Regions from separate parts of the Exiguobacterium sp. s26 genome, predicted to be linked through region 3. Evidence: riboswitches for the same ligand, from Rfam matches in the RefSeq annotation. Region 3 holds a riboswitch; each other region holds the start of a gene.
What was found. Region 3 has a riboswitch for S-adenosylmethionine ahead of KNP82_RS09350 (Na+/H+ antiporter NhaC family protein). Riboswitches for the same ligand answer to the same signal wherever they lie in the genome.
Positions count from the first base shown of each region.

Region 1: linked by a shared signal. The riboswitch ahead of KNP82_RS06460 (aminotransferase class I/II-fold pyridoxal phosphate-dependent enzyme) and the one ahead of KNP82_RS09350 (Na+/H+ antiporter NhaC family protein) in region 3 are both predicted to bind S-adenosylmethionine.
Region 2: linked by a shared signal. The riboswitch ahead of mtnK (S-methyl-5-thioribose kinase) and the one ahead of KNP82_RS09350 (Na+/H+ antiporter NhaC family protein) in region 3 are both predicted to bind S-adenosylmethionine.

Region 1 is NZ_JACSLS010000003.1:325,164-329,361, reverse strand. Features, by position in the region: gene KNP82_RS06465 (iron-containing alcohol dehydrogenase family protein) at 1-1,017, opposite strand; gene KNP82_RS06460 (aminotransferase class I/II-fold pyridoxal phosphate-dependent enzyme) at 1,014-2,189, opposite strand; SAM riboswitch class I at 2,267-2,367, opposite strand; gene KNP82_RS06455 (AI-2E family transporter) at 2,541-3,641, shown strand; gene KNP82_RS06450 (MDR family MFS transporter) at 3,907-4,198, shown strand, end outside.
Region 2 is NZ_JACSLS010000004.1:208,191-212,388, reverse strand. Features, by position in the region: gene KNP82_RS08155 (2-hydroxy-3-keto-5-methylthiopentenyl-1-phosphate phosphatase) at 1-238, opposite strand, end outside; gene KNP82_RS08150 (2,3-diketo-5-methylthiopentyl-1-phosphate enolase) at 235-1,392, opposite strand; SAM riboswitch class I at 1,462-1,563, opposite strand; SAM riboswitch class I at 1,769-1,871, shown strand; gene mtnK (S-methyl-5-thioribose kinase) at 1,953-3,104, shown strand; gene mtnA (S-methyl-5-thioribose-1-phosphate isomerase) at 3,101-4,135, shown strand; gene KNP82_RS08135 (sugar ABC transporter substrate-binding protein) at 4,128-4,198, shown strand, end outside.
Region 3 is NZ_JACSLS010000005.1:44,025-48,222, forward strand. Features, by position in the region: gene KNP82_RS09345 (GGDEF domain-containing protein) at 1-1,451, shown strand, start outside; SAM riboswitch class I at 1,548-1,643, shown strand; gene KNP82_RS09350 (Na+/H+ antiporter NhaC family protein) at 1,696-2,997, shown strand; gene KNP82_RS09355 (TVP38/TMEM64 family protein) at 3,025-3,669, opposite strand; gene trhO (oxygen-dependent tRNA uridine(34) hydroxylase TrhO) at 3,895-4,198, shown strand, end outside.

The DNA.
Region 1 (4,198 bases), on a different contig from region 3:
TTAATTGTAAATAGATAATTGTAAATTTTCAAAAATTATTTTCAAAAAGTCTTTATCGAGCGGTTCCGGCAACTGTTGCAGCTCGGTCTCCGTCATGACGGAGTCGACGAGGACCGGGATATGCTCAAATCCGACCCCGAGCGTCTCGAGCGTCGTCGGGGCACCGAACCGTTTCAACCAAGCTTCCAAATACGGAGCATCGGCCGAGCGCCGCAAGCGCTCTTGGATGATCAGGCCGAAGCCGACCTTGTCTCCGTGCAAGAATGAGTGGGTCGACTCGAAGCGGCTGAGCGCATTATGGACCGCATGGCCCACGGCGACGCGTGTCCCGGCGTCACCAAATCCACCGACGGCGCCGCCGATGGCGAGCACGTGATCGACCGCGAAGCGGACGTCGTCACTATACGACTCAAAAGCGTGCTCGCTCAATTCAAGTTCGACGAGACGCCCGCACTGCTCGGCCAAGACGAGTCCGGTGTTGACGCCGGCGTCAGCTGAGCTGTCACCACTCAAATAACGGGCCTCGTAAAACTTCGCGACCGTGTCGATGACACCTGCCCGAAAGTATTCATATGGTGAGCGCGAGATGACCCGTGAGTCAACGATGACCCGTTCGATGACGACGCGGAACATGTCGTAGCGGTCGTAGCTCCCGTCCTCCTGATAGACGACGCTGAGCGGTGTGAACGCCGCACAGTTCGAGGCGAGCGTTGGGACGACGATGAGCGGGACGTTCCGTTGATAGGCGACGAGTTTGGCCGTATCGACGAGCTTGCCACCTCCGACGGCGATTAACACGTCGGCGTCCAACGGTTTGAGCCGTTTGACTTCCGAGTCCGTGCACTCCCCGCTGAACCTTGTTGCCGGATAGTCCGCGATGGCCGGAAAGATGGCTCGGACGACGTCATACCCTTTCTGACCGTGCAGGACGTGGGCACGGCGGCCGTCGACTAAGTCATCAAGACGGTCGAGCGCGTCATCGGCGTGGTCATATTCAAGGACGGCCTGACGAATCATGCGCGCACCTCCTCATAGGCGGCAAACAACCGCTCGATTCGTTCGACGGCCTCGTCAATCTTCGGTTCCGGTGAGACGAGGCCGAAGCGGACGTATCCGTTCCCTTCCGAACCGAAGAAATAGCCCGGGGTGACGGCGACACCGGCTTCATGCAGCAGTTTCCGCGAGAACGACTTGGCATCACCCTCAGGCACTTTCGCCCAGACGAAGAACGAGCCTTCCGGCGGTTCGACGGCCCAGCCGGCCCGGTTCAACCCGTCGATCAGGCGATCACGCCGTGCCTCGTACAGTCGTGCCAAGTCATCGCGAATGGTACGGGGCGCCTCGAGCGCAGCGACAGCCGCCGCCTGGATGGCCGAGAACACGCTGACGTGGACGTGGTCCTGATACGTGTTGATCGCCTCGATGATGTCCGCGTTCCCGACAGCAAAGGCGACGCGCCAACCGGACATGTTGAACGCTTTCGACATCGTATATACCTCGATGCCGACTTTTTTCGCCCCTTCCGCCTGCAGAAAGCTAGGCGGGACATGGCCATCGAATCCGATGCTGCCATATGCGAAATCGTGGACGACCATCAAGTCCCGCTCCCGGGCGAAACGGACGGTATCGTCAAAGAAAGCGGGTGAGGCGACGGCTCCGGTCGGATTGCTCGGGTAGTTCAAATACATGAGTCTTGCATCTTGCGTATCGAGCGTCTCATAGTCCGGCAAGAAGCCGTTCTCTTCCCGGAGGACGAGGTCACGGACGACGGCACCGGCGAGGCGTGCCCCCGAGATGTAATCAGGATAGCCGGGATTCGGTAGCAAAATTCCGTCGCCAGGTTCGAGTACGCATTGCGGCAACGTGATGAGACCAGATTTTGAGCCGATGAGAATCGCTACTTCTGTCTCGGGATCAAGTTCGACTCCATACTCATTCAAATAGAACGTCGCCACTGCTTGCTTCAGGCGGGCCTGACCGCGGAACGGACCGTATTGATGGGTCGAGGCGTCGAGGAGCGCCGTCTGAAGCGCGTCACAGATTGGCTCAGGCGTAGGCAGGTCAGGCGTCCCTTGTCCGAGTCGGATGATGTCGCGGCCGGCTTGTTCGAGTTCGGCCACCTCGTTCGCGAGTCCGACGAAATGTTGAGGTGGTAACGTTTTAAGTAGATGTGAGCGTCTGTCAGTCATGAATAGTCCTCCTATGCAAAAAACACCCCTTTCCGCGGAAAGGGGTGTCGAGATACGGACGTATTCAAACAACCACCTTTCCATCTCTCAAGGTCACCTTGCTGGAATTAGCACAGTATTGAATCAATCTGTTGCTGAAGCTTCATCGGGCCAGTCCCTCCGCTTCTCTTGATAGAAAGTGTTTTATATGCGATTTGTCTTTTTGTAATATGTCACTTAGTTAACCAAACGTTACCAATCTTGTCAATCCTTTTTTGAAAATGAGCATGTCCTCTTGAATCCCGATAAAAAAACGTTCATAGTGAAAGTGAACGTTATTCTACAAAATTTAAAACATGAGGGGATGGACCTTTGGAATTAAACCGTCAATTGATTTGGAAGTTGAGCGTGATCGGCCTGATCCTGCTCGTGCTCTGGAAAGTCATCAGCGAACCGGATACGATTTCGCAGATGATGCATTATACGTTCCAGTTGCTGACGCCGATTATTATGGGAATCGCCATCGCGCTGCTCCTGAATACCGTCCTGTCCTATATAGAAGAACGGTTTCAACTAAAACGATATCAAGGCTTGCTGATCGTCTATATCATCTTTATCGGGATTCTCGTCATATCTGCGGTGACGCTGTTCCCACGCATTTATTCGAGCCTCGCCTCGCTCATCGAGGAACTCCCGTCCTATATCCGGCAAATCGACGGGTATCTGTCACAGTTGAACACGTATTTGAAAGAGTATAACGCGACAGTCGCCCAGGCCATCGATTTCAGCCGGTTCGAGGAGCGCTACTCGGGCTGGGTCGAGACGGCCGTCTTGTCGTCGGTCAGCTACGTGTCGAGCTTCACGATGACGCTCATTAACTTCTTGATTGGGATCGTCATCTCGATTTATCTTTTAAAAGACAAAGAGATTTTTGCCCGCATGTTCAAGCGGCTGTTGTATGCGATGTTCCCGGTCGCGTCAGCCAAGACGACGATCGACATCTTCCAAGAGATGGATTACATCTTTAAACGCTATATCATCGGGAAGTCGCTCGACTGCCTCATCATCGGGGTGCTGGCCGTCGCCGGTCTGTTGATTATCGGGGCGCCATACGCGCTTCTCCTCGGCGTCATCGTCGGTGTCTTGAACTTCATCCCGTACGTCGGGCCGCTGCTCGGGATGATCCCGGCGTTCATCATCACCTACTTCTATGACCCGTTCACGGCGCTCATCGTCCTCTTGTTCATCTTCTTGTTGCAACAATTCGACGGACTCTGGCTCGGGCCGAAGATTCTCGGCGACAGCGTCGGCATCACGCCGTTCTGGGTCATCACGTCGATCATCATCGGCGGCAGCCTGTTCGGCCTCGTCGGGATGTTCATCAGCGTGCCGGTCACGGCGATGATTCAAGTCGTGTTCTCGCGCTTGATCGACTACCGGCTCAGTCGCAAGAACTTGAATGAATTGTTATGACACATTGACGATTTAGGTTGACACATTTCACAGAAATATCATAATCTTGAAGAGAAGACAGTCCAATGCAGAAAGGAGAGGTACCGATGTCAGTCATTCAACGCTCGCACGTCCAAGTCCATATTGACCGGCAGGCGCCTCTCCGTGATTTGAATCCGTGACGTTCGCCCGCCTTCCGAGGCATGTCTAAGATCGTAGGGACGCGTATGCCTTTGTGCATGCTGCGTCCCTTTTTACATTCCAATAATTAAAGCAGGTGAACCTAATGATTCAATCACTCAAACGACTCGACCGCAATATTTGGATCCGCTTCCTCGGGGAGACGATCACCGGCGTCATGATGTTCATGATCGCGCCGTTCCTTGTCCTCTATTACAGCGACAAGCTCGACAGTTATATCCAGGTCGGTGTCATCATGGCGACCGGTCCGATCATGGCCCTCATCGGTTCGGTCGTCGGCGGACGGCTCGCAGATTTGTATGGCCGTAAACCGATCATGATGATCGCCATCCTCGGCGACGCGCTCGCGCTCGTAGGTTTCGCGTTCGCCGAGACGT
Region 2 (4,198 bases), on a different contig from region 3:
CCGGGAACCCTTGGCGGAGCGTGATGCGCTCCAACAAATAATCACGGTAGGCCGGGGCATCTGCGCTCGGCAATAGTTGAAACAGTTGACCGACACCGGAGCGAATCGAAATCCGTTGCTCGAGGACCGCATCTTTCAACTCGACCCAAGCCGGCGGGGCGAACGCCTTCATCAACGCGATAATATTGTCTTCCGCCGTGATCGTCCCGTCGAAGTCGCAGAGGATATGGACCGTCATCGTGACGCCCACGCCTTCAACGCGGTATCGAGCTCGTCCGTCTGTCCTTCGGTTTGGCCGAGAACGTGAGCGATCGCTTGTCGGAAAGCACGAGCCCCGGCGGCTGCGCCGTCCGGGTGTCCGTGAATGCCACCGCCGGCGTTGATGACGACATCCGTCCCGAAATCACGAATGATATCGGCGACGAGTCCTGGATGAATCCCGGCTGACGGGACCGGTAAAATCGGTTTCGACCAATGCGGTTCGGCGCTCTGGTCACGAATCGTGAACGCCTCGTCACGCGGTGTCGCGAGGGAGCCGTACGGAGACGGGAAGAGCGTTAAATCGGCCCCGGCGAGGCGTGGGAGTTTACCGAGTAAGAGCGAATGACTGATTGATCCGGTCAAGGCGCCGGCAAAGGCCGGATGTGCCAAGATGGGGACGCGTATGTCTGAATCGTTCGCAAGTTCGCGCAGTGCGTCGAGACCGTACGTATAGACGTTGAACAGGAGCGCTGTCGCACCTGCCTCGATGAGACGGAGCGCCTGGTCACGTAGACCGAACACGGGGCCGCTCAGCGTGATGGCGTAGAGGACACGTTTCCCGGTCGCCTCGAAGTGGGCTTGAATGACGTCCGCTCCGATCCGGGCCCGTTCGAGCGATGGGGTGAGCGGGTTGTCGTATAAAATCTCGTCGTCTTTGACGATATCGATGCCTCCGGCGAACTGATCGCGGAGTTGCTGCTCGAGAAACGCGAGGTCACGGCCGATGACACCTTTGAAGATGCTCATGACGAGCGGGCGATCATGAACACCGAGTAACTCGCGAATTCCAGTGACCCCGAACTTGGCGCCTTTGAAATGAGGGGCGAGCGTCTCGGGCAACGTCAAATCGATTAACCGAATCGAATCGTCGAGGGACAGTTTCCCGAACGTCGTCGTCAAGATGGATGAAAAGTCAGGGCTGACATTATGTAACGGGTAGCGGATTGTGAAGCGGCTCGTCGTATCCGTATGTATGGTCGACACGACCTCACCGCGATACGCCTGTAACTGCTCTTGCTCTAAGTGAGGCAGCTCCGTCCAAGTACCGACCGTCAGCTCGAGGGCGATTTTGTCGGCGACGGTCGCGACCGCGTCCGTTCGTTTGATTTCATATGTGGCAGTGATACTCATATGGTTCCTCCTTCCAGGCAAACAAAAAATGACCCCATGCCGAGGCAAGAGGTCATCATAAAAAATGAACTCTTATCTCTCAGCTTTCGCTGCAAGAATTAGCACCGTGCCATCTCTGGTCGGTTGCTGCGACATCATCGGGCTCGTCCCTCCGTCTGCTCTTGATAAGAATGTGATTTGAAGTTGTGAAATTTAATTGAATTTTTGCACAGAATCATCATGTCGTCAATTCCTTTTTTTCCAAAAAAAATATTTTGGGAAGTTGTTTCCATATATGCACAAAAAAAGACGGAGTTGCGTCGAGAAAATGACGTTGACAATCGTGACGTCGAGTCCGTAATATTCATCACATAAGTTCACCGAATCGAATAACACACTCTTATCGCGAGTTGGCAGAGGGAATTGGCCCGATGACGCCGCAGCAACCGACCACTAGGCACGGTGCTACATCCACCAGACGAATGTCTGACAGATGAGAGGAACAACCATTTTGGCTGTGCCTCTTTCTCGCGGAGAAAGGGGCTTTTTTTGTGGGCAACGTACAGGAAGGGGAAAACATCATGTCATATCAACCATTTACAGAACAGACCGTCGTCGAGCACGTCCGTCAATTAGGATACTTGCAAGAAGGAATCGCCGAGTGCGAGGAGATCGGGGACGGCAACTTGAATCTCGTGTTTCGGATTCGCCAAGGCGAACAGCGCCTGATCGTCAAACAAGCGCTCCCATACGCCAAAGTCGTCGGTGAGAGCTGGCCGCTCACGCTCGAGCGGGCATGGATTGAACAGTTGGCACTCCGTGAGTTTGCGACTGTCGCGCCTCGGTTCGTCCCGGCTGTCCTTGGCAGCGACCGGACACTCGCTTACACGATTATAGAAGATCTATCTGATTATGAGATTGTCCGCACCGGCTATTTGAACGGGGAGAGCTACCCGGAACTCGCCCGTCATGTCGGTGAATTTTTGGGCGAGACGCTGTTTGCGACGTCGGATTACGCAGCTGGACCGATCGCGAAGAAGCGGATTGAACGTGACTATTACAACCCGGAACTGTGTGACATCACCGAGAAGCTCATCTTCACCGATCCGTTCAAAGACGCGGAGTCGAACAACATCGAGACGGCGCTGCGAGCAGATGTCGAACGCCTTTGGCAAGACCAGGCGCTCAAGGTCGAGGTGACGAAATTGAAAGTCGGGTTTGTCACGAAACATGAGGCACTCCTGCATGGAGACTTACATACGGGCAGCATCTTCGCGACTCAACAAGAGACGAAAATCATCGATCCAGAGTTCGCATTTTACGGACCGTTCGGCTTCGACCTCGGCCAAATCATCGCCCATTTGACGCTGTCGACGTTCCATGACCCGCTCAAACGCTTCGAGCGTTTCACGGACGTCTTGACGGTGTGGGAGACGTTCGAGAAGACGTTTCGGGCTAATTTTGAGCGCGCCGTCGAGCCATTCAATACGGATGGTTTCGTCGACGAGTTGTTGCGGACGGTCTTCAGCGACACGATTGGCTACGCCGGTTGCGAACTCATTCGCCGTGCCGTCGGACTGGCCGGTGTCGCCGATCTCGAGACATTGCCGGAAGCGACGCGGCTCGAACGAAAACGTGACGCGCTCGCCCTCGGGACAGCGCTCATTAAAGAACGCCACAGCGTCGAATCGATTGACGACTTGGTGACACTCCTGTCGGGGGTGCGCGTATGACGGTCCAAAACATCCGTTTCCATTCACAGACAGACGAACTCATCGTATTGGACCAGACGTTGTTGCCGCATGAAGAGCGTTACGTGACAATCGAGACGCTTGAACAGGCCGAACATGCCATCGAGACGCTCCAAGTCCGCGGCGCACCGGCCATCGCTTACTTCGGGGCGTTCGTCCTCGCCAAAGAAGCGGGACGGTTAGTCGATGACCCGGACTTCACGCGTCGGCTCGACCTCGTCGGACGCCGCTTGATTGCGACCCGGCCGACAGCGGTCAATCTGCAAAACGTGATTGAATCGCTCCTTGATTTAAATGTCGGGGATGATTTTGAGGCGATTGCCGAGGAAATCAAACGCCGCGCCATCGCTTTGTACGACCGGGACGTCGATACGTACCGGGCCATCGGCGAGCATGCACTGACGGTGTTGCCGGCCGGGGGGAACGTGTTAACGATTTGCAACGCCGGTGCCATCGCGACATCGCGTTACGGTACGGCGCTCGCACCGTTTTACGTCGGAAAAGAACGAGGTGTATCCTTCAACGTCTTCGCCTGTGAGACGCGACCGCTCCTGCAAGGGGCACGCCTCACTGTCTGGGAGCTCGATCGGGCCGATATCGACGTGACGCTCATCACGGACAATATGGCGGCTTGGACGATTCAGTCGAAACGAGTCGACGCCATCATCGTCGGAGCCGACCGCATCACACGGACGGGGCACGTCGCCAATAAAATCGGCACGTTGCAACTCGCCGTCCTCGCCAAACATTACGGCATTCCGTTCTATGTCGCGGCGCCGCATTCGACGTTCGATTTGACGGCGGACGACACGATTGAGATCGAGGAGCGGAACCCGTCAGAAGTGACACATATCGGCGGTCAACCGACGGCACCCGTCGGCATCACCGTCTTCAATCCGGCGTTCGACGTCACCACGCCCGACCTCATCACCGGACTCATCACCGAGGCGGGTGTGTTCGAGCCGACAGAGACCGCCATCACATATCATGTAGGGGGAACGATTCATGTCTAAAAAACTATTGATTTTGTTATTCACATTCGTCTTGGCGCTCGTCGGTTGCACGAACGAGCAAGC
Region 3 (4,198 bases):
TTGATTTTGAGACAGCGCTGTTCGTCAATCAGATTGGACTACTCGTCTTCCAGTTCGTCAACTTGAAACCGCGCGTCGCGCTTCGACGGTTCCGTTTTACGTATCCGTGGAATGCCATCACGTCATTTTTGGAAATCGCCATCCCGGCCAGTGTCTACTTGGCACTTGGTGGTGTGACCGGTCTCGGATTCTATTCCCAAGACTCGTTCCTTCCGCTTGCCGGTTTGATTATTGCCATCATTTTGAACACGGTCGTCCAAAAGTATCAAGTCGGCTGGTGGTTCCGCGTCGACATCCCGGTCCGTGACTTTTTAAGCATCGCGTTTTACACGTATATCGTCAGTCTCGTCTTCATTTTGGCGGCCTCGCTCTTCCGAGAGACGAACTTGCTCGTCGTCAGCAGTATCGCCGCCGCACTCACGTTCTTTATTAAGCGACTCATCATTCAAAAAGGTCGACAAGACGCCTTCAAATCGTTGATTGAACAATATGATGAAGCAAAAGAAGCCGTATCGCTATCGCAAAGCGAGGCACAAGCCATCGAAGTGTTCCTCAGTCAATGTGAGCGACTCAACGAGTACGATGAAGGGTACGTCGAGTTCAAACTGTTTGATCGCACACTTTACTTTGATTTGAAGACGCGCCAGCCGATCGATCGCCATGTCGTCTTTGAATTACTCGATGCAACCTATCCGAACGAAGCCTCGGTCGAGTACGAGATGCGCTTCGAATGGGACGCCCCGCTGTCGAACGAATTTAATGAAGACTATCATAGCTTCATCTCGGTCCGTTCCGAGGAAATCGAAGGAATCCGCACGTGGATTGTGATGACGGGCGAGCACGTCTATGGCTATCCGCCCATCATTCAACGCGAGATTGTCAAACTGCTCAAGTCGTTCAATCGGACGATCAGTCGTTGTCATGAACGCGACCGCCTCTATACCGAGAGCCGGACGGACAGCTTGACGCTGCTTGCCAATGCGCGGGCTTTTTATGAATACGGGATTCAACAGATCTCGGACGGCTCGATGTATCCGATTTCCGTCGCGATGCTCGATATCGACTTCTTCAAAAAAATCAACGACACGCACGGACACCAAGTCGGAGACAGTGTACTCCAAGAGTTCGGCCGCCGCATCCGGCAAGTGCTCCGCACCGATGATTTCGCAGCCCGTTATGGCGGCGAGGAGTTCATCTTGCTGTTGAACCGGTGCGATGTCGAAGCAGCCGTCGAGATTGCCGAGCGCATCCGCCAACAAATCGAGACGAAACCGTTCCACGTCGACGGAATCGACATCTCCGTGACCGCCTCGATCGGGGTCGATACGATTCAAGCGTTCGGGGACAAACGTCTCGACGATACGATCCGCAACGCCGACCGGGCACTCTACGTCGGCGGGAAGTACGCCGGACGCAACCGCGTCGCCCATTATAATTTCTTGACGTCCTGACTCGCCCCCACGTTCACCACGTGGGGGTTTGCTATTGACAAGCAGATTTGAAACAGGTACGTTAGGGAACGTGTCTTATAACTAAATATCACAACTTTTTTATCAAGAGAGACTGAGGGACTGGCCCGATGACGTCTCGGCAGCGGGTAACCTGTGCCAAATCCAGCGAGCGGTCTGCTCGAAAGATGAAAAAAGTGTTTCTTGTCGAGAGAGCCTTTTTTCAGAAGGCTCTCTTTTTATTTTTATGAATGAGGTGAATCGATTGGAACAACCAACAGCTAACAAATGGGCGCTCTTGCCCTTACTCGTCTTCCTCGTCTTCTTTATCGGGGCAGGCATCTACTATGACGACTTTTATAAATTCCCCGCCTTGATCGCGGCCTTGATTGCCGTCATCGTCGCGGCGATGATGACGAAAGGGAGCGTCACCCAGACGGTCGAACGCGTCGCCCAAGGTGCCGGGAACCCGAGCATCCTCATCATGGTGTTCATCTTCTTGCTCGCCGGTGCGTTTTCAAGCGTCGCCGAAGCAATCGGTGCGATTGACGCGACCGTCAATGCGGCATTGACGTTACTACCGCCCTCGCTCCTATTGAGCGGCCTATTCGTCATCGCAGCCTTCATCTCGATGGCGATGGGTACGTCGACCGGGACGATCGCCGCACTGGCGCCGATCGCTCTCGGCATCCATGAGGAGAGCGGCGTCAATATCGCTATCGCGGCGGCAGCCGTCGTCGGGGGTGCCATGTTCGGGGATAACTTGTCGTTCATTTCAGACACGACGATCGCAGCCGTCCGCACCCAGCGGACGAACATGCGCGACAAGTTCCGGACCAACTTTTGGATCGTCTTGCCGGCAGCCGTCATCACAACGATTTTACTCGCTGCCCTATCGAGCGGAGAATCGACCATCGAGCCGGCGGCGTTTGAATGGTATAAGTTGATTCCGTATCTAGCGGTTATCGTGCTCGCTTTGACGGGAATGAACGTCATCCTTGTCTTGCTCGGCGGCATCGCCCTGACCGGCATCATCGGTCTATTGGATGGCAGTCTAGCCGTCACCACGTACGTCACCGCCATGGCGGACGGCATGATGGGCATGGCCGAGATTTCACTCCTGACATTGCTCATGGGTGGGCTCGTCGGACTCATCTCGCACAACGGCGGACTCACGTACTTGCGTGACGCGCTCACGTCCCGAATTAAAAGACGGGCCGGCGCGGAGTGGAGCATCGCCGGGCTCGTCAGTGCGACAAACGTCGCGACGGCGAACAACACGATTTCGATTCTCGTGGCTGGTCCGCTCGCCGCGAACATCGCCGACGATTATGACATCGAACGTAAAAAGTCTGCGAGTGTACTCGATATCTTCTCGTGTGGGGTCCAAGGTCTGTTGCCTTACGGGGCACAGCTTCTCATTGCGGCCGAACTGACGAACACAGCGTCGCCGGCGCTCGTGCCGTATATGTTCTATCCGTTCTTGTTGTTCATTTGCGGAGGATTGGCCATCGCCTTCAACTTCCCGCGTTTCAAAAAACGCGCTTAACGAAAACGACCTTGTGAAGCAGTCGCTTCACAAGGTCGTTTGTCGTTTCGCTTCAAGTTCACGTTTCAGCTGCTCGTTACGTTTTCTGAAGGCACGCCGTTTGAGCAGTTCTTCGAGTCCGCGGCTGATTACCCACAAAACGAACAGCAACAGGACGAGCATCGATAATCGGAACGGGCTTTGAATAAACTCTTCCCACTGGTCACCGATGACAGAGAAAATCAAGACGACGAGCAACTTCCCAAACCCGGCCGCCATAATGAACGTCCGGAGCGGCATTTGGATGAGGGCGAGTAAATACGTAATCAAACTGACCGGAATGAACGGGAGCGAGTAAAGAAACCCGAGCGAGACCGGACTCATATGATTGATGCGTTCGAGCCAATAGACGCCTTGTTTATGCCTCTCGAGCCATCGCGTCATCGGCTTTCGAAAGACGTAGCGAACAGCTGCAAACACAAGAATCGTCCCGAGCAAGCTTCCGACCCACGACAATAACGTCCCGAGCCAAAAACCGTACGTTGCTGCGTTCGCCGAGATGATGAGGACGAGCGGGAGAAATGGAAAGATGGCTTCCAGGAAAGGTGCCCCGAGTCCTGCCCAAGGTCCGCCCGGAAGTCCTTGTAGCCATTCAATCAAGTTTAAAATATATTGTTGGAGTGATGTCAGCATGTCAGTTTCCACCTTCAACTTTCGTTATTCCCTTTTTACCCGATTTCGCTCAGGAAGACGCATCCCCCTGCCCACCGCCGTAAAAAATTAAAAAGTATTTGCGAAATTCCGCTGTGATATCTATCATATAATATGGACTTGTGGTTGCAGGCAAGTCCGTTCGTCGAACGACACAACCCAACGTTCGTTTTCCTGCAAAAAACTGAACACAGGGGAGTAACACACATGGAAACAAAACCAATGCGGGTCTTGCTGTACTATAAGTACGTCAATATCGAAGACCCAGAAACGCTCACACAAGAGCACCTCAAGTATTGCAAGGACCTCGGTATCAAAGGACGCATCTTGATTTCTTCCGAAGGAATCAACGGGACGTGCTCTGGGACTTGGGAACAGACCGAGCAGTACATGAACGACTTGAAAGCGAACCCGCTATTCAGCGACATCGAGTTCAAAATCGATGAAGTCGAAGAGCATGCGTTCTCGAAAATTTTTGTCCGTCATAAGAAAGAGCTTGTGACGTGGCGCT